Regions from separate parts of the Mesorhizobium sp. YR577 genome, predicted to be linked through region 1. Evidence: predicted binding sites of a transcription regulator. Region 1 holds the regulator's gene; each other region holds the start of a gene.

Region 1 (10,509 bases):
CTTGGTGACGTCCTGGGTGCGCGCGGTGCCGACGACCTGCCCGTTCTTCATGACGCAGACTCGGTCGGCGAGGTCGAACACGTCATGGATGTCGTGGCTGATCAGGAAGATGCCGATGCCGTCGGCCTTCAGCTGCTTGACCAGTTCGCCGACCTGCGCGGTTTCCTGCGGCCCGAGGGCCGCCGTCGGCTCGTCCATGATCAGGATGCGGGCGTTGAACAGGATCGCGCGCGCGATCGCCACCGACTGGCGCTGGCCGCCCGAAAGCTTGCTCACCGGCTCCTTGAAGCGCTGGAAGCGCGGATTGAGCCGTCCCATCACCTTGCGCGCCTCGGCTTCCATGGCGACGTCATCGAGCGTGCCCCAGGCCGTCCTGAGCTCGCGGCCCAGGAACAGGTTGGCGGCGGCATCGACATTGTCGGCCAATGCCAGGGTCTGGTAGATCGTCTCGATGCCGTATTTCTTGGCATCGCGCGGGTTGCCGATCGAGACTTCCTCGCCATTGACGAAGATCGCGCCGCCGTCGCGCTTGTAGGCGCCCGACAGTATCTTGATGAGCGTCGATTTGCCGGCGCCGTTGTGGCCGAGCAGGGCGACGACTTCGCCGGCATGGAGATCGACCGACGCATCGTCCACGGCGCGAATGCCGCCGAAGGCGATCGAGATGTTCTTCATGTCGACGAGCGGGGTGCTTGTCTGATCCATATGATTGCCTCCCGGATTACCGATTACTGCACGCGCCGGCGGTAGAGCGTGTCGAGCCACACGGCCACGACCAGCACGAAACCGACGACGATATTCTGCAGCGGCGTGTCGACGCCAAGCAGCACCATGCCCGATTGCAGCGACTGCATCAGCGCAGCACCCAGCATGGCGCCGGCGACCGTGCCGACACCGCCGGCCAGCGACGTACCGCCGATAACGGCTGCCGCGATCACCAGAAGCTCGTCGAGCGTGCCCTGGGCGTTGGTCGCCGCGTTCAGGCGCGCGGTCGAGATCGCGGCGCTGATGGCGGCGAGGAAGCCCATGACCATGAAGATCTTCATGGTCACCCAGCGCGTGTTGATGCCGGCGAGTTCAGCCGCTTCCGGGTTACCGCCGATGGCGAAGACGTAGCGGCCGAAGCGGGTGCGCGTTGTGACGAAGGTCATGATGATGCCGGCAGCGATCGCCATCAGCACCGGAATGGCGATACCATGGGCGATGAACAGCCCGCCCTCGGGAATGGTTATGTTGTTGGCCTCGGCATATTTCTTCACCGTGCCTGCCGGCCATGGATAGGAATTGGCGACCCAGACGGCGCCGAGAATGACGGCGCAGGTAACAGCGCCAAGGAACGTTTCGGCCCAGACCGGCCGCAGCGGGAACTTGAAGCGCTTGCGCTGGCGACGGCCCGAAAGCAGCATCAGGATGACGGCAGCACACGCGACCAAGCCGATGACCCAGCTCCACGTCGCGCCGATTGCGCCCTCAGGCCCGCCGCCCATCAGGCGGAACGTTGCATCCATGGGCGCGACCGTCTGGCCGCTGGTGACCCACCACGCCGCACCGCGCCAGACGAGCAGGCCGCCGAGCGTGACGATGAAGGCCGGAATGCCGAGATAGGCGATGAGAAAGCCCTGGAATGCGCCGATCACCACGCCGACGACGAGGCCGGCAGCCAGCGCAATGACCCAAATGGACGGATCGCCGAGCGGAAAGCCCATCACCCGCGGCAGGAACACCGCCTGGGTGACACCCATGATCATGCCGACGAAGCCGAGGAGCGAGCCGACGGAAAGGTCGATGTTGCGCGTGACGATGACCAGCACCATGCCGGTGGCCATGACCGCTACCGATGATGATTGAACCGAGAGGTTCCACAGGTTGCGGGGCGTCAGAAACAGCCCATTCGACAGGATATGGAAGCCGATCCAGATAACCAGGAGCGCGCCGACCATGCCGAGCATGCGGGTATCGAGTTCTGTGGCCTTGAGAAACCGGGCGACAGCGCCGAGTTCGGATGCTCGAGCCCGATCCGCAGATTCGCTCGTTGTCACGTCGGTCATGACTTCCTCCCGCCGGCCGTTACGGTCTTTCGCCGATAGCCGGACTTCATCCTAGCGCATGCCCCTGAAAACCGGAACGATTTCCCAAAGGGGGTCACGCGTCGTTTCAAAACATCGGGCCTTCTTGCAAAAGCCCTTAAGAAAACGCCGCGGCTCTGATCAAACCGCGGCGTCGCTATTCAAGCCGAATGGCTTAGTTGCAGGCCGGAACCGAACCTGCCTTCACGCCCTGGCAGACGACGTCCTTGGAAACCCAGCCGGCGTCGATGACGACGTTCAGATTGTCCTTGGTGACCGGAACCGGCTTCAGGAACACCGAGGTCATCTCGACCTTGTTCGGGCCGCCGTCGAACTTCACGGCGTTCGCGATCTTGTCCATCGCGGTTCCGTCAGCAAGCTGCGAGGCGATCTCGGCTGCCGTCTTGCCGAGTTCGCGCGAGTCCTTCCACACCGAAACGGTCTGCGTGCCGAGCGCGATGCGGTTGAGCGCTGCATGGTCGGCATCCTGTCCCGAAACCGGAACCGAACCGGCCAGGCCCTGCGCGTCGAGCGCGGCAATCGCGCCGCCGGCAGTGCCGTCATTGGCGGCAACGACTGCATCGACCTTGTTGTCGTTGGCGGTCAGGAACTGCTCCATGTTCTTCTGCGCGTTGGCGGGCAGCCAGCCATCGGTATAGGCCTCGCCGACATTCTTGATCTTGCCGCTGTCGATCGCGTCCTTGAGCACTTCCATGGCGCCAGCGAACAGGAAGTCCGCGTTCGGATCGGAACCCGAGCCCTTGATGAAGACATAGTTGCCTTCCGGCTTGACGTCGAACACGCCCTTGGCCTGCATGCGCCCGACTTCCTTGTTGTCGAAGGTCAGGTAGAAGGCGTCCTTGTTTTCGATCAGGCGGTCATAGCCGACAACCGGAATGCCTTCGGCAACGGCCTTTTCGACGGCCGGTCCGATGGCGCTCGAATCCTGTGCCAGGATGATGAGCGCGTTGGCGCCCTGGCTGATCAGGCTTTCGACGTCGGTGAGCTGCTTGGCAGCCGACGACTGCGCATCAGCGGAAATGTACTTGTCGCCGGATGCTTCGAGAGCAGCCTTGATCGCGGCTTCGTCGGTCTTCCAGCGCTCTTCCTGGAAATTCGACCACGACACGCCGACGATCTTGTCCTTCGCATGCGCAACAGCGCCCAGCGACATGGACAGCGCAACACCCGCCAGCATGGCGGTTGCAAACTTCTTCATGATTTCCTCCCTGGCGCCATGACAGCGCAACGATACTTTGGCCCTCGGGCCCACCCAGAAGCTCTTTTTTTCGAGCCTCGAAAAAAAGAATGACGCATGCGCAGAGTTCTGTCAATATCCTTGTGCCGCTGTTGACGGGCCTGTCCGGTGAAGGGATGGTTCGCAACGGTTGCAAAGGCCAGGAACCCTCGTCCGAGGAGGGATCGCGGTCCAACAACAAGGCAGGAGCCGTTCCGCTTCGGCGGAATGAACAGGCTCCCGGGAGGAATACGAAAACATGTCGGTCGCGATCCGTCACGACGATCTGCGCAAGCGCAACCGCGCCATGGTCATTGCCGCCGTGCGCCAGGCGCAACAGCCGTCGCGCACCGAAATCGCCGGCTCGACCGGCCTCAGCCACTCGACCATTTCTGCAATCTCGTCGGACCTCATCGCCGAGGGCATCCTGCTGGAGGCCAAGGGACCCGAGGCGTCGTCACAAAAGCGCGGGCGGCCACAGGTGGCGCTGGAACTGAACCCCGATGCCGCCGAAATCGTCACCGTCGTCCTTTCCCTGAACTTCCTTTCGGTCGCGATCGTCGACTATTCCGGCAAGGTCGTGTCCGAGGAAGAGCGCAAGCTTGAAACGCTGACCATGTCCCGCGACGGCTTGATCGGCGAATGCGTGGCCATGGTGCGCCGGCAGATCGCGCTGCGTAGATCGGCCGGCCGGCGCGTGATGCGCATCGGCATGGCAGTACAGGGCATCACCGATTCCACCTCCCGAGCCATGCTGTGGACGCCGATTACGGCGCATACCCACATTGCGTTCGCCGACATCATCGAGGAAGCAACCGGCATTCCCGTGACCGTCGAGAACGACTGCAACATGATCGCGGTGGCGCTGAGATGGCGCAAGCCCGAGCGCTACCACAACGACTTCATCGCCGTGCTGCTTTCGCACGGCATCGGCATGGGCATGGTGCTGAAGGGCGAACTCTTCACCGGCACGCAATCCTCCGGCGGCGAGTTCGGCCATATGATCCACCGGCCCGATGGCGCGCTCTGCCGCTGCGGCCGCCGCGGCTGCGTCGAAGCCTATGCCGGCAACTACGCAATATGGCGCAAGGCAAAACAGGCAAGCGAAGACGACGCACCGCTCGCCGACATCAGCGATGGCGACATGCGCATGCTGGCAGATGTGGCGCGTGCAGGGCCCGGCCCCGAGCGCGAAGCGTTCCGCAAGGCCGGCGAAGCGATCGGCTTCGGCCTGGGAAGCCTGTTCGCGCTGATCGATCCCGCTCCGGTGGCTGTCGTCGGCATCGGCGCGACCGCTTTCGATCTGATCGAGCCGGCGCTGCGCGAAGCGATCGACAAGACCGCCGGCGGCCAGCACAACAAGGCGATTTCCTTCGATACAGAGCCGAACGAGCTTCCGCTCATCCGCGAGGGCAGCACCATGCAGGCGCTGACCTTTGTCGATCAGGAGATTTTTGCGCCGGGCGCAAGCCCGGCAACAGTCGGCCACAAGGTTGCCTGAGAAGCGCCAGGCAACGGCTCAGTCCTCGCGGATGGCGTAGCCCGAGCCGCGAATGGTGCGGATGACATCGGGCATGCGGCCCGTGTTGACGGCCTTGCGCAGCCGGCCGACATGCACGTCCACCGTGCGCTCGTCGATATAGATCGTCTCGCCCCAGACATTGTCGAGGAGTTGGCTGCGCGAGAAGACTCGGCCGGGATGGCGCATCATGAATTCGAGCAGGCGGAATTCCGTCGGCCCAAGCTTGATCTCGCTCTTCTTGCGATAGACGCGGTGGGCTTCGCGGTCGAGCACGATATCGCCGACCTTGAGCACGCTGGACAGCACTTCCGGCTTGGCGCGGCGCAGCAGTGCGCGCACCCGCGCCATGAATTCCGGCGTCGAGAACGGCTTGACCAGATAGTCGTCAGCCCCGGTGGAAAGCCCGCGCACGCGGTCGCTTTCCTCGCCACGCGCCGTCAGCATGATGATCGGCAGGCGCTCGGTTTCGGGGCGCATTCTCAGCCGTCGGCAAAGCTCGATGCCGGAAACCGCCGGCAGCATCCAGTCCAGCACCAGAAGATCGGGTACGTTTTCCTGAAGCCGGATCTCGGCTTCGTCGCCGCGCGGCACGATCTCGACCTGATAGCCTTCCGATTCGAGATTGTAGCGAAGCAGCACGCCCAGCGGCTCTTCGTCTTCGACCACCATGACTTTGGGTGCGATCATCAATTTGCCGTCCTGTTAACGCGATCCGGTTCGAGCCCCCTCGCCTTTCGCATGGTGTCCGGCGGGTTTCGCACCGCCGGTGGAACAAGCTTACCCTTTTAGAGCTTCGTGGCCAGCACGCCTCAGGCGGCCGGTGCAGTCATCGAAGTTTCATCCTGCTTCGGCCGATTGAGCGGAAGCTGCTTGCCGGTCATCACATAATAGGCGTTTTCGGCAATGTTGGTGACATGGTCGCCGATACGCTCCAGATTCTTGGCGCAGAACAGGAGATGTGTGCAAGCGGTTATGTTGCGCGGGTCTTCCATCATGTAGGTCAGGAGCTCGCGGAACACGGCGGTGTATTTGACGTCGATCTTCTCATCGGCGGCGCGCAACGCCTGCAACTCTTCAGGCCGGCGCGACACATAGTGGTCGACCACCTCCCGAACCTGATCCAGCACCATGCCCGACATCGCCTCGATCGAATGGGCAAGGTCGCGCGGCGTGGCGCTCTGGCCGACAGCGCTGACGCGCTTGGCGATGTTCTTGGCAAGGTCGCCGATCCGTTCCAGATCGCCGGCCATGCGGATGGCGCCGACCACGGCACGCAGGTCCTGCGCCATCGGCTGGCGCTTGGCGATCAGCGTGATCGCGCGCTCGTCGAGCTCGCGCTGGCGCGCGTCCATGATGGCGTCGTCCGAAACGACGCGCTGGCCGAGCGCATTGTCCGACTGGACCAGCGCCTGGATCGAAGCGCTGACCATCGAGCCGGCCAGGTCGCCCATATCCCGGATGAGACGGTCGATATGTCCCAGATCTTCATCGAAAGAGGTGACGGTATGTTCGCCCATGATGCTGTCCTTGCAATCCGCGTCGTGTTCGCGTCAGCCGAAGCGGCCGGTGATGTAGTCCTGGGTTCGCTTGTCGTCGGGGTTGGTGAACATCTTGTCGGTCGCACCTTCTTCGACGAGATAGCCGAGATGGAACATCGCCGTGCGCTGCGAAACGCGCGCCGCCTGCTGCATCGAGTGGGTGACGATGACGATCGTGTAGTTCTGGCGCAGTTCGTCGATCAGTTCCTCGACCCTTGCAGTCGCGATCGGATCGAGCGCCGAGCACGGCTCGTCCATCAGGATCACTTCGGGCGACACCGCGATGGCGCGCGCGATGCACAGGCGCTGCTGCTGGCCGCCGGAAAGGCCGGTGCCCGGCTCGAGCAGGCGGTCCTTGACCTCATTGAACAGGCCGGCCTTCTTCAGGCTGGTCTCGACGACATGGTCGAGTTCCGACTTCTTCTTGGCCAGGCCGTGGATGCGCGGTCCGTAGGCGACGTTCTCGTAGATCGACTTCGGGAACGGGTTCGGCTTCTGGAAGACCATGCCGACGCGGGCGCGCAGTTCGACCACGTCGATGTTCTTGTCGTAGATGTCTTCATTGTCGAGCGTGATCTTGCCGGTCACCCGCGCGCTGTCGATGGTGTCGTTCATGCGGTTGAGGCAGCGCAGGAAGGTCGACTTGCCGCAGCCCGAAGGGCCGATCAGCGCCGTCACCTGGTTCTCGCGCACGTCGAGGTCGACATCGAACAGCGCCTGCTTTTCGCCGTAGAACACGCCGACCTTGTTGCCGCGCATCTTGATGATTTCGTTGGGTGTGCCGCTCATTTTATCGCTCACTGCGCTTTCGAGTGCTTTCTCGGTCATGATGTTCATAACATGGTCCTTTTCTACCAGCGCCGTTCGAAGCGGCGGCGCAGCACGATCGCGGTGATGTTCATCGCCATCAGGAAGATGAGCAGGATGATGATGGCGCCCGACATGCGCTCGACGAAAGCGCGCTCGGCCTCGTTGGCCCACATGTAGATCTGCACCGGCAAGGCCGTCGCCGGCTCGAAAGGCGTCGTCGGATAATTGGCGACGAAGGCGACCATGCCGATCAAGAGCAGCGGCGCCGTCTCGCCCAGCGCACGCGCCAGGCCGATGATGGTGCCGGTCAGGATGCCGGGGGCTGCCAGCGGCAGGATGTGCTGGAACACCATCTGCATCTTGGATGCGCCGAGACCCAACGCTGCCGAACGGATCGACGGCGGCACTGCGGCAAGGGCGGCGCGCGTCGCGATGATGATCGTCGGCAGGGTCATCAGCGTCAGCACGAGGCCGCCGACAAAGGCCGCCGAACGCGGCAGGCCGAGGAAGTTGATGAACACCGACAGACCGAGCAGGCCGAAGACGATCGACGGCACCGCGGCCAGATTGTTGATGTTGACCTCGATCAGGTCGGTCAGGCGGCTCTTCTTGGCGAATTCCTCAAGATAGATCGAGGCGGCAACGCCGATGGGAAGGGCGAGCAGCAGCACGATCACCATCATGTAGAAGGAGCCGATGATCGCCACGCCCATGCCCGAGGTTTCAGGACGGCTGGACGCGCCGAAGGTGAACAGGCCCTTGTTGAAATGCTCGGCCATCGAACCGTCGGCCGTCAGCTGCTTCATCCAGATGACCTGCTGGTCGGAAACCTTGCGCCGCGCCTCATCGACATTGAGATCGATCTGACCCTTGAAGGCGGAGTCGAGATTGGCGGCGGCGAGAATGTCGACATTGCGCGTCGTGCCGATGACCGAGGGATCGGCGGCAACCACGTCACGCAGTTGCGTGCGCGCGCCGTCCGACAGGAAGCCCTTGAGCTTGCGGATCGTCACCTTGTCGTCCGGGTTGATGCCGAGCTTTGCGACCAGCGCATTCTCGGCCAGCTTGGGGTAATTGGCGGAGATCAGCACGCTCGGATCGGTGGCGCGCTTGTTGTCCGGATCGAGGATCTTCTCGTCGAAATTGATTGGCAGGGACACCGTCGTCTGCCAGAACGCCGTGTAGCCCTTGGAGACGATCGAAAACAGCATGATCGCGAGGAAGACGAGGCCGACCGAGATCGCCAGCATGCCGTAGATGCGAAAGCGGCGTTCGGCGGCGTAGCGGCGCTTCAGCCCGATATCGCGGCGCGGACGGGGGACGGCACCAGCCACTGTGTCCATGGAAATGTCGGTCATTCGTACTGTTCCCGGTACTTGCGCACGATGTAGAGGGCGAAGATGTTCATGATCAGCGTCAGGAAGAAGAGCGTGATACCCAGCGCGAAGGCGACCAGCGTCTGCGGCGAGTTGAACTCAAGGTCGCCGGTGAGCTGATTGACGATTTTGACGGTGATGGTGGTCATCGCCTCGAACGGATTGAGCGTCAGGTTTGCGGCCACGCCTGCGGCAAGCACCACGATCATCGTTTCGCCGATGGCGCGCGAGGCAGTGAGCAGAATGGCGCCGACGATGCCCGGCAGCGCGGCAGGCAGGATGACCTTGCGGATTGTCTCCGAGCGCGTAGCACCGAGGCCGAGCGAACCGTCACGCATAGCGCGCGGCACCGCGGTGATGATGTCATCCGACAGCGACGATACGACCGGGATGAGCATGACGCCCATGACGAGGCCAGCTGTCAGGATGCTCTGCGCCTGGATGAAGGAGGTGCCGCCGGCAAGGGCTGCACTGAGGTCGCGCAGGAAGGGCCCGAGCGTCACCAGTGCGAATATGCCGTAGACGATGGTCGGGATGCCGGCGAGCAGTTCCAGCGCCGGCTTGACCACGGCGCGCACCTTCGGCGAAGCATATTCGGCCATGTAGACCGCCGACATCAGGCCAACCGGAACGGCAACCAGCATGGCGACCAGCGCGATATAGAGCGTACCGGCAAGAAGCGGGATAAGGCCGAACTGACCAGCCGACTCGCCAGCGCCGGCGGCAGCAAAGCGCGGGTCCCAGACGGTGCCGAAGAAGAAGCTGAAGAAAGGCACGCGCTCGAAGAAGTTGATCGACTGGAACAGCATCGAAAGCACGATGCCGACCGTCGTCAGGATGGCGATGGTCGAGGCGCCGAGCAGGCCCCAGAGAATGAGCCTTTCGACATTGTTGCGCGCACGCGCCCTGACTTTGATCTGCGACAGGCCGAAGACGGCACCAGCGACGGCAAGTGCGAGAACCAGGACGCCGCCGATCAGCTGCATCGTGTCCTGCGTGCGGTTGGCATCCACCGCGATCGGTATCATGTAGTCCTGGGTGTCCGGCGCCAGCGCCACGCCGCGCGCTGCAAGCATGGGCTGCAGTTCGGCGAAGGTAGCCGGCAAATTGTTGGCCACTTCCGGCTCAAGCTTGCGCAGGCCGTTGGCGAGGCTCTTGGTCAGGCTGGCAGCCAATGTGCGGCTGGCAACAGCGCTTTCGGCGGTCTGTGCCGGCAACTGCCCATTGATATGGCTGTTGAGATAGACGCTGGAGCCGATGCTCCAGATGGCCAGCAGGAGAAGTGCGGGCAGCGTGGCGAGCAGGAAGGCCCACCAACCATGATAGTGAGCACGGGAGTGCGGCTTGACCTTGCCATTGTCGTGGGCGGCGGCACGCTGTCGTCCGATGAAAAAGGCGACGGCGCCTATGACGAATACGAGCGCGAAGACGAGCATCAAGGACATGGACTACTCCGGGATGGCAGGCGTTTCGGGGCGCAGGATAATCCCGCGCCCCGAAATGTCGTCTGATTACATGGTCTTGCCGGCGTCGAAGGCTTCGCGCTGTTCCTTGCGCTCGCCTTCCGGAGCCGAAACCAGGCCGTAATCGGCAAGCGGGCTTTCCGGGCCGACCATCTGGTCGTCGAGGAAGAAGTCGACATATTCCTTGAGACCCGGAACGACGCCGAGGTGAGCCTTCTTGACGTAGAAGTACAGCGGACGCGACACCGGATATTCGCCCTTGGCGATGGTCTCGGTCGAAGGAACGATGCCCTCGACGGTCGCGACCTTCAGCTTGTCGGCGTTGTTTTCGTAGAAGGCGAGGCCGAACACGCCGACGCCGGTCTTGTTGGATGCGATGCGGGCGAGCGTTTCGGTGTAGTCGCCGTCGATGTCGACAGCCTTGCCGTCCTTGCGGATGGCGACGCAGGTCTTGGCGGCAGCCTTGTCATCCTGGCCGGCGGCCTTGATGGCATCGA
Region 2 (10,509 bases), on a different contig from region 1:
AGAGTCGCTCAGCGCAATCAACGACATGATCGCTGCCCTGCGCAAGGACACGCTTGCCGAACTCACCAATCAGGGCATAGCCGAGGAAAACGTCGCGTGGCGGCCAGTGCTGCATATCCGCTACGACGGCACCGACACAGCTTTGCCGGTCAATTTCGAGGCCGGCTCGGTGGCGCAGGCCGTCGGCGACTTCGAGGCCGCGCACAAGGCGCAGTTCGGCTTCGTCTACGACAACAAGCCGATGATCGTCGAAGCCGTCGGCGTTGAGGGCACTGACAGCAGCGGGCAAGATAAGACGGAAGCCTACGCTCCCGCAGGACCAGCAAAGGTTGAGGCGAAGCCATCGGAAACCCGCCGCCTCTACACCGAAGGCCAATGGCACGAGGCGGGCATCTACCGCCGCGAAGATTTGCGTCCGTCCTGCCTCATTTCCGGCCCGGCGCTGATTATCGAAAGCCACCAGACCATCGTTGTCGAACCGGGCTGGCGGGCCGAAATTACCAACCAGAACCACGTTGTCATTCGCCGCATGAGCAAAAAGCGCCGTCAAGCGGCGCTTGGCACCGAGGCCGATCCGGTAATGCTGGAGGTGTTCAACAACCTCTTCATGTCGATCGCCGAGCAGATGGGCGTCACGCTGCAGAACACCGCCTATTCCGTCAACATCAAGGAGCGGCTGGATTTCTCCTGCGCCGTCTTCGACCGCACCGGCGCGCTGGTCGCCAACGCGCCGCATATGCCGGTTCATCTCGGCTCCATGGACCGCTCGGTGGAAACGATCATCCGCCTCAACGAGGGCGATATCCACCCCGGCGACGTCTTCGCGCTGAATGCTCCTTATAATGGCGGCACGCATCTGCCGGATATCACGGTGGTGACGCCGGTGTTTTCCCTCCCCCTTGAGGGGAGGGTGGCCGCGGAGCGGCCGGGTGGGGTCGCCGCGGCAGTGCTCGACGTTCTGGCGGTGCCTTCTGAAAGTACCCCCTCCGCCGCCTCCGGCGTCACCTCCCCCTCGACGGGGGAGGAAATCCTCTTCTACGTCGCCTCGCGCGGCCATCACGCCGATGTCGGCGGCACAGCACCCGGCTCGATGACGCCGCTGGCGACGACGGTCGACGAGGAAGGCATCCTGATCGATAATTTCCGGCTCGTCGAACGCGGGAAATTCCGCGAGGCCGAACTTGAGCATCTGCTGACCGACCACCCCTACCCAGCCCGCAACCCACACCAGAACATAGCCGACCTGAAGGCGCAGATTGCCGCCAACGAGAAGGGCGTGGCCGAGTTGCGCAAGATGGTCGCGCATTTCGGGTTGGACGTGGTCGAAGCCTATATGGGCCATGTCCAAGACAATGCCACTGAGAGCGTGCGCCGCGTGCTGGAGCGACTGCCGGACAGTTCGGAATATGAATATCCGACCGACACCGGCCAGGTCATCAAGGTGAAGATCACCGTCGACCGCGACAAGCGCGAGGCGACCGTCGATTTCACCGGCACCTCGCCCGTGATGAAGAACAATTTCAATGCGCCGGAGCCGGTGGCACGCGCGGCGGTGCTCTATGCCTTCCGCGTCATGGTCGAGGACATGATCCCGATGAATGCCGGCTGCCTGCGGCCCATCAACATCATCATTCCCGATGGCTGCATGCTGCGGCCGAGCTATCCGGCGGCGGTCGTGGCCGGCAATGTCGAGACCTCGCAGCACGTCACCAATGCGATATTCGGCGCCATGGGCGCGCTGGCCAATGCGCAGGGCACGATGAACAACCTGACCTATGGCAACAAGAAGTATCAATATTACGAGACGATCTGTTCCGGCTCGCCGGCCGGCCAGATGAACAGCGGCCGCGGTTTTGCCGGCACGTCGGGCGTCCACACCCACATGACCAATTCGCGCCTGACCGACCCGGAAATCCTCGAACTGCGCTTCCCGGTTCTGCTCGAGGACTTTCACATTCGCGAAGGCACCGGCGGCAAGGGCAAGTGGAACGCCGGCGACGGCACCAAACGCACCATCCGCTTCCTCGAAAAGATGGAATGCGCGATCCTCTCCAGCCATCGCGCGGCTCCGCCGCGCGGCGTGAATGGCGGCGGCAATGGTGAGGTCGGCTCGACCAAAGTCCGCCGCAATGATGGCTCGGTCGAGATGCTGAAAGCCTGCGACCAGACCGTGCTGCAGCCCGGAGAGGCGGTGATCGTGACCACGCCGACGCCGGGAGGGTTTGGGGAGGGTTGAGGCGGGGCGCGACGCCCACCTCCCCCTTGAGGGGAGGTCGCCGCATAGCGGCGGGTGGGGTCGCCGCGACGTTCCTTTTGCGCCGAGTTCGGCATGAACCGACCCCACCCGCCTCGCTACGCTCGCCGACCTCCCCTCAAGGGGGAGGTGAGCGCTGGCGCGATCCCCTCCTTCGCCGTCAAACTGTCACCGCCCTGTCATGACGCTGCGCTACCCGCTTGCAACAACGCAAACGGGGAATCGCCTTGCCATGACCGACGTCTCTTCGGAAATCGGTTTCGCCCGCAACAAGCGCCTTGGAAAAGCCGTCTACCAGAACCGCGCTTTGTCGAAGGAAGGGCTATCCGAGCGCCTGTTCACTCTGCTCTTCTCCGGCCTCGTCTATCCGCAGATATGGGAAGACCCGGATGTCGACATGGAGGCCATGGAACTGGGGCAAGGCCACAGCATCGTCACCATCGCGTCTGGCGGCTGCAATGTGCTGGCTTACCTGACGCGCTCGCCGGCCAGGATCGATGCCGTCGATCTCAACACCGCCCATATCTCGCTGAACCGCATGAAGCATGCGGCGGTGCGCCATTTGCCTTCGCATGCTGACCTGTTCCGTTTCTTCGGCAGCGCCGGCAACAGCCACAATTCCGTCGCTTACGACCAGTTCGTCGCGCCCAATCTCGACCGCACCAGCCGGACCTATTGGGAAAAGCGCAACTGGCGCGGAAAACGCCGCATCGCTGCCTTCGACGGCAATTTCTACCAGAAGGGCCTGCTCGGCCTGTTCATCGCCGCCGGCCATCGCGTCGGCCGCCTCTACGGCGTCGACGTGAGTGGGCTGATGTCGGCAAAGACCTTGGAGGAACAGCGCCGCTTCTTCGACGAGAAGATCGCACCGGTCTTTCAGAAGCGCATGCTGCGCTGGGCAACCGCGCGAAAGTCATCGTTGTTCGGCCTCGGCATTCCGCCCGCGCAATATGATTCGCTGATCACCTCCGGCGACGGCACCATGGCCAGCGTGCTGCATGAGCGGCTGGAAAAGCTCGCCTGCCATTTTCCGCTGAAGGATAACTACTTTGCCTGGCAGGCCTTCGCCCGCCGCTACCCTGAGCCGGGCGAGGCTGCCCTGCCCGCTTATCTCGAAGCGGAAAACTACGACACGATCCGCAGCAATCTCGACCGCGTGTCGATCCACCATGCCAATTTCACCGAGCTTCTGGCGCAGAAATCGGCCGGTTCCGTCGACCGCTTCGTGCTTCTCGACGCACAGGACTGGATGAGCGACGACCAGCTCAACGCGCTGTGGACCGAAATCACCCGCACCGCAGCCCCCGGCGCGCGCGTCATCTTCCGCACCGCTGCCGAGCCGAGCCTCCTGCCGGGTCGTGTCTCGACGGCTTTGCTTGACCAGTGGCGCTACGACGAAGCCCGCTCGCAGGATTTCTCGGCCCGCGACCGCTCGGCGATCTATGGCGGCTTCCATCTCTACGTGAAGAACTGATGAGCGCGACCGACACCGCCAGCCATTCGAACCTGATGGACGGCGTCTACCGCCATCAGCGCCATATCTACGACCTGACGCGCAAATACTATCTACTGGGCCGCGACCAACTTATCGATGGGCTGGATGTGCCGGCGGGCGGCACGGCGCTGGAACTGGGCTGCGGCACCGGCCGCAACATCGTTCTGGCGGCGCGGCGGTACCGCGGTGCAAAATTCTTCGGCCTCGATATTTCGAACGAAATGCTGGAGACGGCAAAAATCTCCATTGCCCGTGAAGGCATTGCCGGCCGCGTCGCGCTCGCACAAGGCGATGCCACCGCCTTCGACACCAGGGCGCTGTTCGGAGAAACCGGTTTCGACCGCGTCTTCATTTCCTATTCGCTGTCGATGATCCCCGGCTGGGAAAAGGCCGTGGGTGCAGCCCTTGCAGGCCTCAAACCCGGCGGCTCGCTGCACATCGTCGATTTCGGCCAACAAGAGCGCCTGCCGCTCTGGTTCCGCACGGTACTGCATGCATGGCTGGCCAAATTCCACGTCGAACCGCGTGCGACGCTCCGGCAGGTGCTGGAATCAGAATGCGAGAAGCAGGCCGCAAGCCTTTCTTTCGAAACGCTTTATCGGGGATACGCGGTGAAGGCGGTCATCAAGTCGTAAGCGTTACTCCAGCGCCTTCGCCAGCGCCGCAACCATCGCCTGCGGCTTGTAGCCGAGCTTGGCCGGTGTCAGTCCCAGCCGCACCACGATGAGCTTCTGCGACGGGATGATCGCCACCGACTGACCATCATGGCCCTGCATCCAGAAGGTGTCGGCCGGGAGTTCGATGCCGGCGTCGGGATCGTCCTCGACCGAGCCGGAACCTTCCGGCCCCTGCAGCCAGAGCTGGCCGCGGCCATATTCGCCCTCGGAAGCCGGTGCCTCCTCGCGCATCCACGAGACGAAACCGGCAGGCAGGATCTGCGTGCCGTTCCAAACGCCGTCGTCGGCGAGAAACTGGCCGAAGCGGGCCCAATCATGCGCCGTGGCATAGAGATAGGACGAGCCGACGAAAGTGCCGCGCGCGTCGGTTTCCAGCACGGCGGTGTTCATGCCGAGCGGGTCGAACAGAGCCTTGCGCGGCCATGCCAGCGCCTGCGTCTTGTCTCCAACCGCCTGCTGCCAGAGCTTCGACAGCATCACCGTCGTGCCGGACGAGTAGCTCCACACCTTGCCGACCTCGCCGACCAGCGGCTTGGCCGAGGCGAAGGCCGACATGTCGGGTTCAAGGTAGAGCATCCGCGTGACGTCGGTGACGTCGCCATAATCCTCGTTGAATTCGAGGCCGGACGACATCGCCATCATGTCGGCAAGGCTGATCCTGGCGCGGCCATCGGCCTTCCATGGCTCGAACAGGCCGGTGGCGTCGGTCGTCATCTTGCCGTCGTTGACCAGCGTGCCGATGATCGCTGCCGTCACAGTCTTGGTCATCGACCAGCCGAGCAGCGGTGTGGAGGCCGAAAAACCCTCGCCATAGCGCTCGCCGACAACGCGGCCGTTCTTGACTACCACCACCGCGCGCATGCCGGGACCGGTCGCGCCAGCATCGTCGAGGATCGCGGTAACGGCGGGGTTCTGCGACGGCTCCACACGCTCGCCCTGCGGCCAGAGCGCGTCGGTCTGCGTAACTTCCGCCGGCGGCTCCAGCGCGAAAGCCTTGGCCGCGGCGACATCGCCATCGGGAACCGCAGCACAGCCGCCATTGTCGCGCGCGACCGAAAGCGACTTGCCGAATATGCCGAACAGCCCGGCCGAGACGGTGCCCTTTTCCGTATCGACGCTGACCGACATCAGCCGCAGAAGCGGGTGGCCGGGGGCCTGCACGTCCACCTTCAACACTTCATTCGCATCGCGGCCGGCAACGAAGACGTTGGAGCAGACCATTTTTGCCGCATAGCCCGAGCCGACGCGGATCAGCTCCGGCGGCGCGAAATAGAGCCAGCCCGCCAGCGCCACAACCGCCAGCACGATGAGGCTCAGCAGCCACTTCATGATTCTCAGGAAAATCCGCATTGCCGTCGCCTCCTCGCAACGGCCACAAGGTCATGGATTTGCCGCCATTCGTCACGCAAATTTTATGAGGCACCAGGCGCCGTCAACCGAAAATCAACCATGATGGCGCAAGACGGAGCTTGGAGACTGCCGCGTGGGGCGGCAGGATCAGGCAATATCGTCTGCGTGGGTCACGGGGCACACGCTCAACTGAAATGTTCGGCCGGCACGCTTCGGCCAGGGAGACGCGATGCGCCGTCTTGCGGCTATCATCCTGCTGGCAGCGCTTGGCGGCTGCACGACGGTCGACGATCTGGCCCCGGTCAGTTCGCGCACTGTCAGCGGCGGCTCGGGCGGCATGCAGGCCGAAGTCATGGTGCGCTATCCGCGCTTCGGCGACAACGATCCGCATGACTGGACCGGCCGCAACCCGTGGCAGCACGCCGTGCACGGCACTGACGTGTCGAAATACCAGACGTCCATCGATTGGCAGAAGGCGCGCAGCAGCGGCATTTCCTTCGCCTTCATCAAGGCGACCGAGGGCGGCGACCGCGTCGACGATTATTTCGAAGAGCACTGGCGCAACACCAGGGCGGCCGGCATGCCGCGCAGCGCCTATCATTTCTACTATTTCTGCCGCCCGGCCGCCGAGCAGGCAGCCTGGTTCATCCGCAACGTGCCGCGTGACCGCTCGGCCCTGCCGCCGGTGCTCGACATGGAGTGGAACCCGCAGTCGCCGACCTGCAAGCTTCGTCCGCCAGCAGCCACCGTGCGCAGCGAAATGAAGACGTTCCTGGAGATCATCGAAAAGCACTACGGCAAGAAGCCGATCATCTACACTTCGATCGATTTCTTCGACGACAACCAGCTTGCCGGCTTTCTGGGCTACCCCTACTGGCTGCGCTCGGTGGCGGGACATCCGGCAGAGCGCTACGGCAGCCACCCCTTCACCTTCTGGCAGTATACCGGCACCGGCGTCGTGCCCGGCATCAAGGGCAACGCCGACATCAATGTCTTCAACGGCAGCGAAGCCCAGTGGAAGAAATGGCTGAAGGAAAACACCCGGTAAGAAGGTGTTACAGGCCGTCGATAAGTGAATATTCGCCCTTCTCACGCGAGCGTGAGAAAATCCGGCTTCCATCCGGCCAGATATGCGGCTAATTCGCGCCGTTGCCCGTTTTTTGCCATGTCCATTAGGCAAAGGTGATATCGAGGGCATCAAGGCTTGGAGTTGTATTTATGGTAGCACGCTTTACGGCGCTGGCGGCGCTTTTCGTGTCGTTTGTAGCAACACCTGTGATGGCACAGGAATGCGGCGGTGATTTTGCTGCCTGGAAGAAAGCGTTGCATGCCGAAGCGCAGGCCGCCGGCGTCGGCGAAAAAGGCCTGACTGCCCTCGACAATTCCGACATCGACCCGAAAGTGCTGCAGCGCGATCGCGCCCAGGGCGTGTTCAGCCAGACCTTCGCTGAATTTTCCGGCCGCATGATTTCGGACTACCGCCTCAAGCAGGGCGCGGCCAATCTCAAGAAATATGCCGACGTATTCGCCCGCGCCGAAAAGGAATTCGGTGTGCCGGGACCGGTGATTGCCGCCTTCTGGGCGCTGGAGACCGACTTCGGCGCCGTGCAGGGCGATTTCCACACGCTGAGCGCGCTCGTGACGCTGTCGCATGACTGCCGCCGGCCCCAGCTCTTCCGCCCGCAGATCATACCGCTGCTGACGCTGATCGACCGCGGCATCCTGCCCGCAGATGTCACCGGCGCATGGGCCGGCGAGATCGGCCAGACGCAGATCCTGCCCTCCGACTACCTGCTGCGCGGCGTCGATGGTGACGGCGACGGCATCGTCGACCTGCGCAACAGCGCGCCCGACGTCATCATGACCACCGGCAACAAGATCCTGTCGCGCGGCTGGAAGCGCGGCGAGCCATGGCTGATCGAAGTGCGCGTTCCCGACAATATGCCTTGGGAACAGACTGGCCGCACCAACAAGCTGCCGATGTCGCAGCTCATCGCCTGGGGCGTCACCGACCGCAACGGCAACCCGCTGAAGGACAATGGCCTGAAGGCCGGCGTCGTGCTGCCGATGGGCCACAAGGGCCCGGCCTTCCTGAGCTTCGACAATTACGACGTCTATCTCGAATGGAACCAGTCGATCACCTACACGCTGACGGCAGCGCATCTGGCGACCCGTCTCGCCGGCGAGCCACCCTTCGAGCGCCGCACCCCGGAAGCCGGCCTCACCGGCGACGCCATGAAGACCCTGCAGCAGAAGCTGCATGACAAGGGCTACGATGTCGGCGGCATCGACGGCATTTTGGGAACCAACACCCGCGAGGCGATCCGCCAGGAACAGATCAGGCTCGGCCTGCCCGTCGATGGCTGGCCGACGCCGGCACTGCTGGCGAATTTGTGAAAGAGTGAGTAGTGAGTAGTGAGTAGTGAAAGCTAGGGGCTGAAAACGCCGACACAAACACTACTCTCTATTCCCTACTCACTCTCTCAAGCCATCGTCTCCAAACTCGCAAAGCCCTGTGGCGCTTCGCCCTCGTCGAAGGGCGTGGTCACCTCGACGAATGTGTCGGGATAGAAGCCGTTGAAGCGCGTGCGCAGGGACAGCGAGTAGGCCCCAATATGGCCGATCTCGATCCAGTCGCCGGTGTCGATGGTTTCCGGCAGCCAGAAAGGCCGTGACAGAATATCGACGGAATCGCAGGTCGCGCCGCAGACCTTGAATGGCACGATCTTGCCTTCGTCGCCATTGCGCGAGCGGATCGCCGGATCGGGGATGAAGCGCGCAGGCAGCGTGATCTTTCCAGTCCAGGAATCCGACAAAGACGCCCAGATGCCGTCATTGATGTAGAGCCGCCTGCCCTTGCGCAGCAGCACGCGCACGATGAGCGAGAAGGCGCGCGCGACGATGACGCGGCCGGGCTCGGCCACCAGCGGCACGCCGTCGAACTGGTATTCCTTTATGTCGCCGCGCAGCCGCGACATGATCTGCCCGAGCGAAGGCATCTCCTGTTTCTTGCGGTTGGGGTCGTGACCGTATTCGGCCGGGAAACCACCACCGACATCCAGCCCGGCAATGTCGAAACTCAGCCGGTTGCGTATCCAGTCGGCCGACGCCAGCGCGCGCTCATAGGTGTCGGGATCCTCGATCTGGCTGCCGACGTGGAAGCAGATGCCGACCTTGTAGCCGGTCTTGTTCAGCCGCTCGGCCAGTTCGACCGCATAGGCCGGCCCGGCGCCGAATTTCTTCGACAATTCGTAGGCCGCAGATCCCTTGGTCTGGATGCGAACGAAAACGGTGATCGCGCCCGGATCGATATCGAGCGCCCGCACCACCCGCGTCACCTTGGTGATTTCGTCCTCATGGTCGATGGAAATGACGCGGATGCCGTATTTTTCCAGCGCCAGCCTGATATCTGACTGCGCCTTGACCGGATGCATGTAGAGCATTTCGGCATCGGCCGAGACGGCGCGCACGGCGGCAAACTCGCCCGGCGAAGCGACGTCGAAGGCGGTGACGCCGGCCTCGACCAGCGTTTTCAGGACCAGATTTTCCCCGTTGGTTTTCACGGCATAGGCAGTCTTGCCGGGAAACATCTCCATGAACTGCCTGGTGTCCTTCTTCAGAACCTCCGGCCTGAAGCAATAGACCGGATCGTCTGGACGAAGGGCAAGGGCTGCTGCTTTCGCATTGTCGAATCGCTGCATGCATCCTCCTCGAGGCAGTGGGCGCGAACTTAGAGCATGCAGCGAACAAAGGGAATCCGTTAGACCGCGACGATTAATTTCAATCATTCGCTTTTAGCGAACAGTTTCTGCGATATAATGCGTTGGATCGATTGATTGGAATGAGCGAGACCATGGCAATACCAGATTGGACTTTTTGCCATGAATGCCCATTCCCCGCTCGCCGCAACTGCCTCCGCAGCAGTTTCTTCTCCAGTCGACATCGCACCGGCTCGGCAAAAGCGGACCATCCGGGCGCAAGTCATGGCGGTGGTGCCGGGGCTTGCATTGACCGTGACCATCGCGGCGACGGGGTTCGTGCTGCGCGAAATCCCCGGCGTCTCGGTCTTCAGCCCGATGATCCTGGCCATCGTCATCGGCATCGCCTTCCACAATCTCGTCGGAACGCCGGCAGTGGCGAAAGCCGGCGTCGTCTTCTCGCTGCGCCGGGTGCTGCGCCTCGCCATCCTCCTGCTTGGCCTGCAATTGACCGCAGCGCAGATCGCCGAGGTCGGCGCCACCGGCATCGCCATCATCGCGCTGACGCTGGTGTCCACCTTCATCTTCACCGTGCGGCTTGGCCGAGTGCTCGGCGTGGAGCGCAGGCTGGCCGAACTGATCGCAGCCGGAACCTCGATCTGCGGCGCCTCGGCGGTGATCGCGACCAACACGGTTACCCGCGCGCCGGACGAGGACGTCGCCTATGCCGTGGCCTGCGTCACCGTGTTCGGCTCGATCGCCATGTTCACCTATCCGCTGCTGCCCGGATTGCTCGGCCTCGACGCCCACGCCTATGGCCTTTGGGCGGGAGCATCGATCCACGAAATCGCGCAGGTGGTGGCGGCAGCCTTTCAGGACGGACAACAGGCCGGCGAGTTCGGCACGGTGGCGAAGCTCAGCCGCGTCATGCTGCTGGCGCCCGTGGTCCTCTCGCTTGGGCTGATGGCGACGCGCCGCGCAAGGCGCAACGGCAACAGCCAGATGACGGCAAAGGCGCCGATTCCTTGGTTCGTG
Region 3 (10,509 bases), on a different contig from region 1:
TGGCGATGGTGGCGCCTGCAGCGCGATAGGCATTGTCATCAGCGCCTATGCCGGCGCCGGCGCCCGTCTCGACCAGAACCTCATGGCCGTGGGCTGCATATTCGCGAACCGCACCCGGCGTCAGGCCGACGCGATACTCATGATTCTTGATTTCCTTGGGGCATCCGACGCGCATTGTGTTCCTCCACTGTTTCCCGTCGATGGAATTTTTTGTATCCCTCATGAAATCACAGAATCGGCTGCGCTTGTTTGCAAATTGGGTTGCTGTTGCCGCCTGAAACCGTTATTCGTTGCGCAAAATCTCGGTATATTCGAAGGAAATACGAATAATGTCGCTCGACAGGATTGATATCGCCATTCTGGACGCTTTGCAGAAGGATGGGCGCATTCCCAATGCGGCACTTGCCGAGAAGGTCGGCCTGTCGCAGTCGGCCTGTTCGCGCCGGCTCGACAACCTGGAAAAGAGCGGCGTCATCCGCGGCTATCATGCCCGGCTTTCCAACGCAGCCCTCGGCCATCAGATGACGGCGATCGTGCATATTTCGCTGTCGGGCCAGTTCGAGAAGACGCTCTCGGATTTCGAGGCGGCGGTAAAGCGCTGCCCCAACATCCTGTCGTGCCATCTGATGTCTGGCGAATACGACTACATCCTGCGCATTGCCGCGAAGGACCTCGCCGATTACGAGCGCATCCACAAGGAATGGCTGTCGGCCATGCCGCATGTGACCAAGATCAACTCGTCCTTTGCACTGCGCGAGATCATCGACCGCACCGCGCTCGGCATGAAGCCGGAACTGGCGTGAGACACGCTGCCGCGTTGTTTGTTCTCGGCTCTGCTTCATAATCCACACATCTTACTCTTTCCAAAGGCGAGCCCGATGGATCCTGTCCCCAGCCCACATCACGTCGTCGTCGTCGGTGCCGGGTTCGGCGGCCTGGAGGCCACCCGCAACCTGACCGGTGTGCCGGTGCGCATCACCATCATCGACCGGCGCAACCATCATCTGTTCCAGCCGCTGCTGTATCAGGTCGCCACGACATCGCTGGCGACGTCAGAGATCGCGTGGCCGATACGCCAATTGCTGCGCAACCGTGAGGATGTGACGACGCTTCTCGGCACGGTTGCCGGCGTCGACAAGGCCGGCAAGCGGGTGCTGATGGAGGACGGCGAAGCTATTCCCTACGATACGCTCGTGCTGGCGACCGGTGCGCGGCACGCCTATTTCGGCCATGACGAATGGGAGCCTTATGCGCCCGGCCTGAAGACGCTGGAGGATGCGACGACCATTCGCCGGCGCATATTGATGGCCTTCGAGAAGGCCGAGCGGGAAACCGATCCCGAACGCCGCCGTGCGCGTCTGACCTTCGTCATCATCGGCGGCGGTCCGACCGGTGTGGAACTGGCCGGCACGATCGCCGAACTGGCGCATGACACGCTGCCGCGCGAGTTTCGCAACATCGACACACGCGAAGCCCGCGTGGTGCTGATCGAGGCGGGCGAGCGCGTGCTTTCGGCTTTCGTGCCGGCGCAATCGGCCTATGCGAAGAGCGCGCTCGAAAAGCTTGGCGTCGAAGTCGAGCTTGGCCGGGCGGTTTCGGAATGCAATGCGCAGGGCGTGGTCTATGGCGGGCAGCATCTGCCGGCAAAGACTATCATCTGGGCGGCTGGCGTCGCTGCATCTCCGGCCGCCGAATGGCTGGGCGCTTCGGCCGACCGGGCAGGGCGTGTAATGGTGGAGCCTGATCTCACGGTTGCCGGGCACCCCGAGATATTCGTGATTGGCGATACGGCACATGTCACGACGCCGGAAGGCAAGCCCGTTCCCGGTGTCGCGCCCGCCGCAAAGCAGCAAGGCTGGCATGTCGCGGCAACGATCAAGGCCCGGCTGAAGGGCGACAGCTCGGCACGGCCGTTTCGCTATAAGAACGATGGCAATCTCGCCACCATCGGCAAGCGCGCTGCGGTGATCGACTTTGGCTGGATCAAGCTCAACGGGCGCATTGCATGGTGGCTCTGGGGCCTTGCGCACATCTATTTCCTGATCGGCCTTCGCAACAGGCTCTCCGTCGCGCTGAGCTGGCTGTGGATCTATACGACAGGCCAGCGCAGCGCCCGGCTGATCACGCAGGGCTCCGCGCAGGCGCCCGCAAAACCGAAATGATCGCTGGTTAGCCGACAAATTGTCATCGGCGCGTCACCTGTTCCTGCTGGACTTGGTAAAAATTCGGCGCGAAACTCATAGTTTCGACGTCGATTTTTTTCGAGATCAATCTCCAGGAGAAAACCATGTCCGAGTTGCTTAATCCCTTGTCGCGGCGGTCCTTTTTAGCAGGTGCTGCGGCAACCGGGGCCTTCGTCATGCTGCATCCGTTTTCGGCACGAGCGCAGGCCAACCAGGCGCATCTCAGGATCATGGAAACGACCGACATCCATGTGAACGTGCTGCCCTACGACTATTATGCCGACAAGCCGAACGACACGATGGGCCTTTCCCGCACCGCTTCGCTGATCGACGCCGTGCGCAAGGAAGCGACCAATTCGATGCTGATCGACAATGGCGATCTTCTGCAGGGCAACCCGATGGGCGATTATGTCGCCTATGAGAAGGGCCTGAAGGAAGGCGATGTGCATCCCGTCATGAAGGGCATGAACCTGCTCGGCTACGAATGCTCGACGCTCGGCAACCATGAATTCAATTACGGCCTGTCCTTCATGGACAAGGTGCTGGCCGGGGCCAATTTCCCGTTCGTCTGCGCCAACCTGGTCAAGGGCACCGAGCTTGCCTCCAACCCGCGCGACGACAAGCTCTACCTCAAGCCCTATGTGATCCTCGACAAGAAGGTGAAGGACGGCGCGGGCGCAGAGCATCCAATCAAGATCGGCATCATTGGTTTCGTGCCGCCGCAGATCATGATCTGGGACGCCAAGAACCTGACCGGCAATGTCCTGACGCGAGACATCGTGGAGGCGGCAAAAGCCTGGGTGCCGCAGATGAAGGAGGAGGGCGCCGACATCGTCATTGCGCTCTCGCATTCCGGCATCGACAACAAGCAGGGCGACCTGATGGAGAACGCCTCGTTCTTCCTCGCCGGCGTGGACGGCATCGATGCCGTCTTCACAGGGCACCAGCACCTCGTCTTCCCCGGCCCGAAGGACTTTCAGGGGCTGGAAGGCGTCGATACGGCAAAGGGCACGCTGCAGGGCAAGCCGGCCGTCATGGGCGGCTTCTGGGGCTCGCATATGGGCCTTATCGACCTGATGCTGGAGGCGGACGGCGGCAAATGGAAGGTGGTCTCGGCGACATCCGAGGCGCGGCCGATCTATGAGCGCGTCGGGAACAAGAACAAGGCGACGGTCGAGGACGACAAGCGCATCGTCGATGCGCTCAAGGAGGATCACGAGGCAACGCTCGCCTATGTGCGCGGTCCGGTCGGCAAGACATCCGCGCCGCTCTATTCCTATTTCGCGCTGGTCGCTGACGATCCGTCCGTACAGATCGTCAGCCAGGCGCAGACCTGGTACATCAAGGACCTGCTGAAGGACACGCAGTACAAGGACCTGCCGGTGCTTTCGGCGGCAGCGCCCTTCAAGTCAGGCGGCCGCGGCGGGCCGGATTATTATACCGACGTGCCGACGGGCGACATCGCGATCAAGAACGTCGCCGACCTCTATCTCTACCCGAACACCGTGCGGGCGGTGGAGATTACCGGCGCGCAGGTGAAGGACTGGCTGGAAATGTCTGCGGGCATCTTCAATCAGGTCGAGAAGGGCAAGGCCGACCAGCCGCTGATCAACACCGACTTCCCGTCCTACAATTTCGATGTGATCGACGGCGTCAGCTACAAGATCGACCTGTCGCAGCCGCCGAAATACGATCCAAAGGGTGCCGTCATCAATGCAGGCTCGAACCGCATCGTCGATCTGATGTTCGACGGAAAACCCATTGATCCGGCTGCGAAATTCGTCGTCGCGACGAACAATTACCGCGCCGGCGGCGGCGGCAATTTCCCGGAGATCAACGCGTCCAAGATCATCTATGAGGCGCCGGACACCAACCGCGACGTGATCGTGCGCTACATCATCGACCAGAAGACGATCAACCCGTCGGCCGACGACAACTGGAGCTTTGCGCCACTGGAAGGAACGTCGGTTCTGTTCGAGACCGGCCCGAAGGCAAAGGATCTGATCGCCAATGTGAAGGGCGTCAAGATCGAGGCGGCCGGCGAAGGTGCGGAAGGTTTTGGGAAATACCGCATCACGCTCTGAGGTCACCGGAATAAACAAAAAGGGCGGCAGACCAGGTCTGCCGCCCTTTGCGTTCAATTCAGTCCCGTAGGGACCGCTCGATCAGTACATCGAGTTCGCGCCGTCGCCGTAACGGTTGTTCTTGAGGCCGTTGGTGGTTGCGCCGATGGCGGCCGTGCCCGAGTAGTCGAGGCTCTTGGGCTGGCTGACAACAACCGAATTCGGAGCGGCATCGCCGTAGCGGTCGTTCTTGACGCCGGTGCTGGTGGCGCCGATGGCGGCCGTGCCGGAGTAATCGATGGTCCTCGGAGCGCTGACGACGACCGAGGAAGGAGCGGCATCGCCGTAGCGGTCATTAGCGAGGGATGCGCCGGTGGTCAAAAGAACGGCGGCGAGGGAAAGGATGATCTTTCTCATTTTTAGTCTCCATTTTTCTTGGCCGAATTTTCTTCGGCAGAATTTTTGAAAATACAAATCATCAAGAGATTCAATATCTTCGATTGCAGAGTGTGATTTATGTACCGGGATGCTCAACTTCAAATGAAGTAACCGAGACATCGCCTGGGGTCATCGTCACGGGATTGTGTGCCGGGACGTGAATGCGCGCCCCGGATATTCCATCAGTGATTGTCGGCGCGTTCCTGAATGATCGCCGCGCGCTCCTGCGCGTTGGTCGCGCCAACCGTCGAGGAGATCGCAGCCTGCGAGGAATGGTCGATGTTGGTCGGCTGCTTGACGACGACCGAAACCGGCGCGGCGTCATGAGCCGTCTTGATCACCGAATTCGCATTCTGGGCAAGGGCGATACCGGAGGTCATCAAAACCGCGGTGAGTGCAATGATTGTCTTCTTCATCTGTATTCTCCAAAAGTTCGTCGTGATCGCGACAAGGAGTTTTCCGCGGGCATGGGAGGAAAGACACGCCAACCGGTGTTCCGGTGGAGTGGTCAAAGCTGCCGGTGGTTTTTGGAAATCCCTCGTGTTGGACGATCAACACGGCTCATATGGGTGAGGGCGCCCGCGAAAGTAAGTCGGCTGACGATCAACAGGATGCGATCCCCTGAGGGTGCCATTCACGCAAGCGTGATTCCTCTTTGCAGAACCTTGGCGGCGCGCCGAGTCGCGGGACAGAGGGTGCCGAGACGTCAGAAAGTGAGGCCGGAAACTGGCCGCAAAATTTCTTTCGGGCACCAATAAGCGGCCAAATTCTCTCCCGATGCCCTGGGGTCAGGCCTTGTAGATGACCTGCCGCACGTCGATGTACTCGGCGCGGAAACCGGCCTCGCAATAATGGAGATAAAACTCCCAGAGCTTCTTGAAGCGGTCGTCGAAGCCCAACGGAACGATCTTTTCCCAGGATTCCCAGAAGCGCAGCCGCCATTCGGCAAGCGTGCGGGCGTAGTCCTGCGGGAAGACGCGCTCGCGCAGATAGGAAAGGCCCTGATCGGCACCGAGCGATTTCAGGATCGCCGGTGTCGGCAGCATGCCGCCTGGAAAGACGTAGCGCTGGATGAAGTCCGGCCGGCTGCGGTAGATCGAATAGGCGCTTTCGTTGATGGTGATGATCTGCATGCCGGCAGTGCCGCCGGCCTTCAGGCAGTCCTTCACCTTGCCGAAGAACACCGGCCAGTATTTTTCGCCGACAGCCTCGAACATCTCGATGGAGGCGATGCGGTCATATTTGCCGGTTTCGTCGCGATAATCCTGCAGCTTGATCTCGACCTTGTCGGAAAGGCCGGCCTTGGCGATGCGGGCGGTGGCGAAATCATGCTGCTCGCGGCTGATGGTCAGGCCGGTGACGCGGCAGCCGATCTCGCGGGCGGCGAATTCGGCGAAACCGCCCCAGCCGCAGCCGATCTCCAGCACATGGTCCTTGGCGTGAATGCCGACATCCTTGGCCAATGCGCGGTATTTCGCGGTCTGCGCGCTTTCAAGGTCGTTGGCCCCGGCCGAAAACAGCGCCGAGGAGTAGGTCATGGTCGGGTCCAGCCATTCCTTGTAGAAGGCGTTGCCGAGATCGTAGTGGGCCGAAATGTTCTTCTTCGAGCCGCGATACGTGTTCTCGTTGAGCCAATGGCGGACGCGCTGAACCGCATTCAGCAGCCAGCTCGCGCCGCCGGCCAGGCGTTCGCCGGTCTCGGAATTGACCACGAAGAGTTCGAGAAACGAGGTCACGTCCGGGCTTTCCCAATCGCCGTCCATATAGGATTCGGCAACGCCGATCGTGCCGCCGGTGAAGGCGCGGCCGGGCAGGCGCCAGTTGTTCAGCACAAGCTGCGCGTCCGGGCCGGGCGCCTTGCCGCCGACCAGCACGGAGCGGCCGTCGGGCAAGGTGATCTTGAGCGAGCCGCGGGCGAGGTTCATGGCTGCCGACAGCACCATGCGCGCCTTGGCCGGCAGGCCCCTCGCCACATCGGCGAAATTGCGTTCATCCAGCCTTATCGCGTCGTCGGATGCGGCGTGATCCTGCGTCATGTCAGATCCCCGATTTCGTCGCCGAAGCCGGCGCATGCCCCTCGCATGCCATCAGCTTCCCTCTCATTCACCGGGCTCGAACGCTCCACCATGATCACGGTAGCTGACCGTTTCGGGAGCCGGGGGGCTCCTTCTGAAACGGGCGCCCTTCAACCACAGTTTCAGCGCTTCCCAGTGGATTCCTGCCATGATCTTCCATGTCATCAAGGGAAACATCAAGAGGCAGAGCGAAAGGGAGGCAGTGCCAAGCTTTTCACGCCCCTGACCGAGAACGCTTTTCGCCGCCTGACCGGCTGGTCTCAACCGGTCATTTACGATCGGATTGCGCAGGCGGTGGTAGTATTGCAGGCATTGGGGTATCGTGCGCGCATGCGCTATGTCGTTGCCGTGGTCATCGTCACCGTCTTCCTGATCTGGGACGCCACGTCCAATCAGGGCCGTTACCTCGACCATGGCGTGCGGCTGTTGCGCCACGCGGTGAGCTACTTCGGCGGCTGATCGACGAAATCGCCGGCAGGCTGCGGCTGAAAGCCCTTGTCTTGAGAGATTGACGCGGGCGCGATAGCGACCCAAAAGACGCCTCGGGAATTCAGGAGGCGTACGTGATCCGGCATATCGTGTTTTTCAGCGCCAAGCGGAAGGAAGATGTCGCTGCTGTCCGCGACGGGCTGCAGGCGCTGGCCTCGATCCCGCATTCCGATCACTTCGAAGTGACCTTCAACACCAAGGTCGATCCGCTCGGAAACGAGATCGACGTGGTGGTCTATGCCGAATTCGCCGACGAGGCCGCACTTGCCGCCTACAAGGCGCATCCGACCTATGATGCGACGACGCGAAAGGTGCGGCCGCTACGCGAATTGCGCTTCTCGGCCGATGTGGTGGCCGAAGGCGCCTGACGGCGTCGGTTCAGGCTGCTTCGCTGCGCAGCATCGCCTGTTCGTGGTCCGAGGGGCGGTGGCCTCTGAGATAGAGCGCGCAAGTCGTGCGAAGCATGGACGCGAAGTTCGGTATCTCGCCGTTTATCTCGATCGCCTCGTCGTAAAGCTTCGATATGAATTTCGGCGTCGTCAGCCCCTGGCCGTCGGCGATCTCGTCCAGCAGCGCCCAGAACGTCGCTTCAAGCTGGATGCTGGTCGAGTGGCCGCCAATGCGAATCGAGCGGTTGATCTGGCGATAGCCTTCCGGATCCTGTCCGGCAAAAACCCTGCACATCTTTCATTCCTCCCGGTTTTTCTTGGTTTTGGCGGGCGCTTGAGTCCGCTGATGGCATATTCGACGGAAATGCAGTTCGCCGCAATCGAACTTTGGTGCCTAGCCTGATTGTAACCGGCGATCATTTTCCTGCGTGGTAATGGGCTGCCACCACCTTTGATGCACCGCGCTCATAATCGATTCCAGATAGACGGCGTAACGATTACGGAGACAGGTTTGGCCAAAGCGATACACATGATGATCCGGGTTCTTGAAGAAACCCGGTCCGTTGAATTCTACAGGCAGGCATTCGGGCTCGAAATCGCCGACAGGCTGGATTTCGAGACGTTCACGCTCGTCTATCTGCGCAATACCGAAGCCGACTTCGAGGTCGAGCTCACCATCAACAAAGGCCGCGAGGAACCTTACACGCTGGGTGACGGCTACGGCCATGTCGCCTTCTGCGTCGATCATCTCGACGTCGAGCATGCCCGTTTCGAGGCGCTCGGCCTCGCTCCACGCAAAATCGTCGAATTCAACCGGGAAGGCGCTTTGCTGGCCCGGTTTTTCTTCGTCGCTGATCCGGATGGCTACCAGATCGAGGTGTTGCAACGGCACGGCCGCTACAAATAGGGACGGGGCGATCCGCACTCGGGAGGAGTGCGGCCCAGCCAGCAAGGGCGCCTGCGGGCGCATAGCAAGCAAGGGAGGAACAAGAATGGTCACGATCCATGAAGGCAGGCCTGGCCTGTCGCGCCGCGAGTTGCTGAAACGCGGCGGCGTGGGCGCCGCACTGCTCGTTATCAGCGGCAGCGCCGTTATCAGCCCGCAACATGCCTGGGGGCTCGAAACGACGGCCCTCAAGCCTGAGACGATGGCAACCCTGATCCAGATGGCGCGCGACATCTATCCGCACGACCAGGTGCCGGACAAATATTACGCCATCGCCGTCAAGAGCCATGACGAGATGGCCGGCAAGGATGCCGCGCACAAGGAACTCATCGAAAAAGGCATCGCCGATCTCGATCAGAAGGCCGGTGCCGGCGGCTATGCCGGGCTTGGCTGGGAGGAGGAGCGGGTGAAGCTTCTCCAGGGTATCGAGGACACGCCGTTCTTCCAGGCGATCCGGGGCGGACTGGTCGTCGGGCTCTATAACCAGAAGGAGATCTGGCCGATCTTCGGCTATGAGGGCGAGTCCTACTCCAAGGGAGGCTACATCGCGCGCGGCTTCGACGACATCGAGTGGCTTTAGAGCCCGTTTCGTCAAGCCATTGCAATTATTGACCTTTGGGAGGAAACCATGGTCGCGAAATATGATCTGAACGATGACAAGGTCGTCGTAATCATCGGCTCCGGCGCCGGCGGCGGCACACTCGGCAACGAACTCGCCCAGAAGGGCATCGACGTTGTCATACTCGAAGCCGGAAATCGCTACGAATATGCGGATTTCATCAATGACGAGTGGGACAGTTTTGCCCAGCTCTCCTGGGGCGATCCGCGCACCGCTTCCGGCGGCTGGCGGGTCGCCAAGGATTTTTCGGGCCTTCCGGCCTGGATCGTCAAGGCTGTCGGCGGAACGACCACGCATTGGGCCGGTGCATCGCTTCGCCTGCAGGATCATGAATTCAAGGCGCTGACCCATTACGGCAAGATCGAGGGCGCGAATCTGCTCGACTGGCCGCTGACGCTAGCGGAACTCGAACCATACTACGCCAAGGCCGAAGACAAGATGGGGGTGACCCGCACCAACGGCATCGAAGGCCTGCCGGGAAACAACAACTTCAAAATCCTCAAGGCCGGCGCCGACGCGCTTGGCTACAAGGAATGCCACACCGGCAATATGGCGATCAATTCCGCCGAGCGTGATGGCCGGATGGGCTGCCAGCAGACCGGCTTCTGTTTCCAGGGCTGCAAATGGGGCGCGAAATGGTCGACGCTCTATACGGAAATCCCCAAGGGCGAAGAAACCGGCAAGCTGGAGGTTCGCCCCAACAGCCATGTCGTCAAGATCGAGCATGACGACAGCGGCAAGGTGACGAACGTCGTTTACGCCGACAAGGACGGCAAGCTGCAAAGCCAGAAGGCGCGCATCGTCTGCGTTGCCGGCAATTCGATCGAAAGCCCGCGGCTGCTGCTCAATTCGGCATCGTCGAAGTTTCCGGACGGGCTTGCCAATTCATCGGGGCAGGTGGGCAAGAACTACATTCGCCACACCACCGGCTCGGTCTACGCGATATTCGACAAGCCGGTGCACATGTATCGCGGCACGACCATGGCCGGAATCGTGCGCGACGAGGCAAAGCACGATCCTTCGCGCGGCTTTGTCGGCGGGTATGAACTGGAGACGCTGTCGCTTGGCCTGCCGTTCATGGCCGCCTTCCTCAATCCGGGTGGCTGGGGCCGAGGGTTCACCACGGCACTCGACCACTACGACCATATGGCCGGCATGTGGATCGTCGGCGAGGACATGCCGCAGGAACAGAACGCGGTGAAACTACATGGCGAGATGAAAGACAAATACGGCATGCCGATACCGGACGTCTGGTTCACCGACCATGCCAATGATGATGCCATGCGCAACCATGCCTACAAGCAGGG

The links. The regulator PhoB, encoded in region 1, activates phosphate uptake and scavenging genes when phosphate is short. The targets are predictions, from matches to a motif close to TGTCATNNANCTGTCAT.
Region 2: the regulator PhoB is predicted to act here: its motif matches at 2,410-2,426, upstream of BM413_RS15680 (BtaA family protein).
Region 3: the regulator PhoB is predicted to act here: its motif matches at 2,183-2,199, upstream of BM413_RS11625 (bifunctional 2',3'-cyclic-nucleotide 2'-phosphodiesterase/3'-nucleotidase).

What each region holds. Positions count from the first base shown of each region.
Region 1 is NZ_FPBI01000001.1:389,795-400,303, reverse strand. Features, by position in the region: gene BM413_RS02035 (ATP-binding cassette domain-containing protein) at 1-705, opposite strand, end outside; gene BM413_RS02030 (sugar ABC transporter permease) at 729-2,048, opposite strand; gene xylF (D-xylose ABC transporter substrate-binding protein) at 2,242-3,285, opposite strand; gene BM413_RS02020 (ROK family protein) at 3,563-4,804, shown strand; gene phoB (phosphate regulon transcriptional regulator PhoB) at 4,823-5,512, opposite strand; gene phoU (phosphate signaling complex protein PhoU) at 5,635-6,342, opposite strand; gene pstB (phosphate ABC transporter ATP-binding protein PstB) at 6,376-7,200, opposite strand; gene pstA (phosphate ABC transporter permease PstA) at 7,215-8,531, opposite strand; gene pstC (phosphate ABC transporter permease subunit PstC) at 8,528-9,994, opposite strand; gene BM413_RS01990 (substrate-binding domain-containing protein) at 10,061-10,509, opposite strand, start outside.
Region 2 is NZ_FPBI01000010.1:18,414-28,922, reverse strand. Features, by position in the region: gene BM413_RS15685 (hydantoinase B/oxoprolinase family protein) at 1-2,236, shown strand, start outside; gene BM413_RS15680 (BtaA family protein) at 2,436-3,728, shown strand; gene BM413_RS15675 (class I SAM-dependent methyltransferase) at 3,728-4,384, shown strand; gene BM413_RS15670 (serine hydrolase domain-containing protein) at 4,388-5,776, opposite strand; gene BM413_RS15665 (glycoside hydrolase family 25 protein) at 6,006-6,824, shown strand; gene BM413_RS15660 (lytic murein transglycosylase) at 6,995-8,173, shown strand; gene BM413_RS15655 (alanine racemase) at 8,260-9,477, opposite strand; gene BM413_RS15650 (YeiH family protein) at 9,760-10,509, shown strand, end outside.
Region 3 is NZ_FPBI01000007.1:50,991-61,499, forward strand. Features, by position in the region: gene ald (alanine dehydrogenase) at 1-175, opposite strand, end outside; gene BM413_RS11615 (Lrp/AsnC family transcriptional regulator) at 330-803, shown strand; gene BM413_RS11620 (NAD(P)/FAD-dependent oxidoreductase) at 879-2,162, shown strand; gene BM413_RS11625 (bifunctional 2',3'-cyclic-nucleotide 2'-phosphodiesterase/3'-nucleotidase) at 2,288-4,267, shown strand; gene BM413_RS11630 (hypothetical protein) at 4,349-4,663, opposite strand; gene BM413_RS11635 (hypothetical protein) at 4,867-5,100, opposite strand; gene BM413_RS11640 (SAM-dependent methyltransferase) at 5,473-6,720, opposite strand; partial or broken gene BM413_RS33595 (DUF1365 family protein) at 6,784-6,978, opposite strand; gene BM413_RS33600 (hypothetical protein) at 7,054-7,218, shown strand; gene BM413_RS11650 (Dabb family protein) at 7,323-7,616, shown strand; gene BM413_RS11655 (ribbon-helix-helix domain-containing protein) at 7,627-7,932, opposite strand; gene BM413_RS11660 (VOC family protein) at 8,149-8,544, shown strand; gene BM413_RS11665 (twin-arginine translocation signal domain-containing protein) at 8,630-9,163, shown strand; gene BM413_RS11670 (GMC family oxidoreductase) at 9,212-10,509, shown strand, end outside.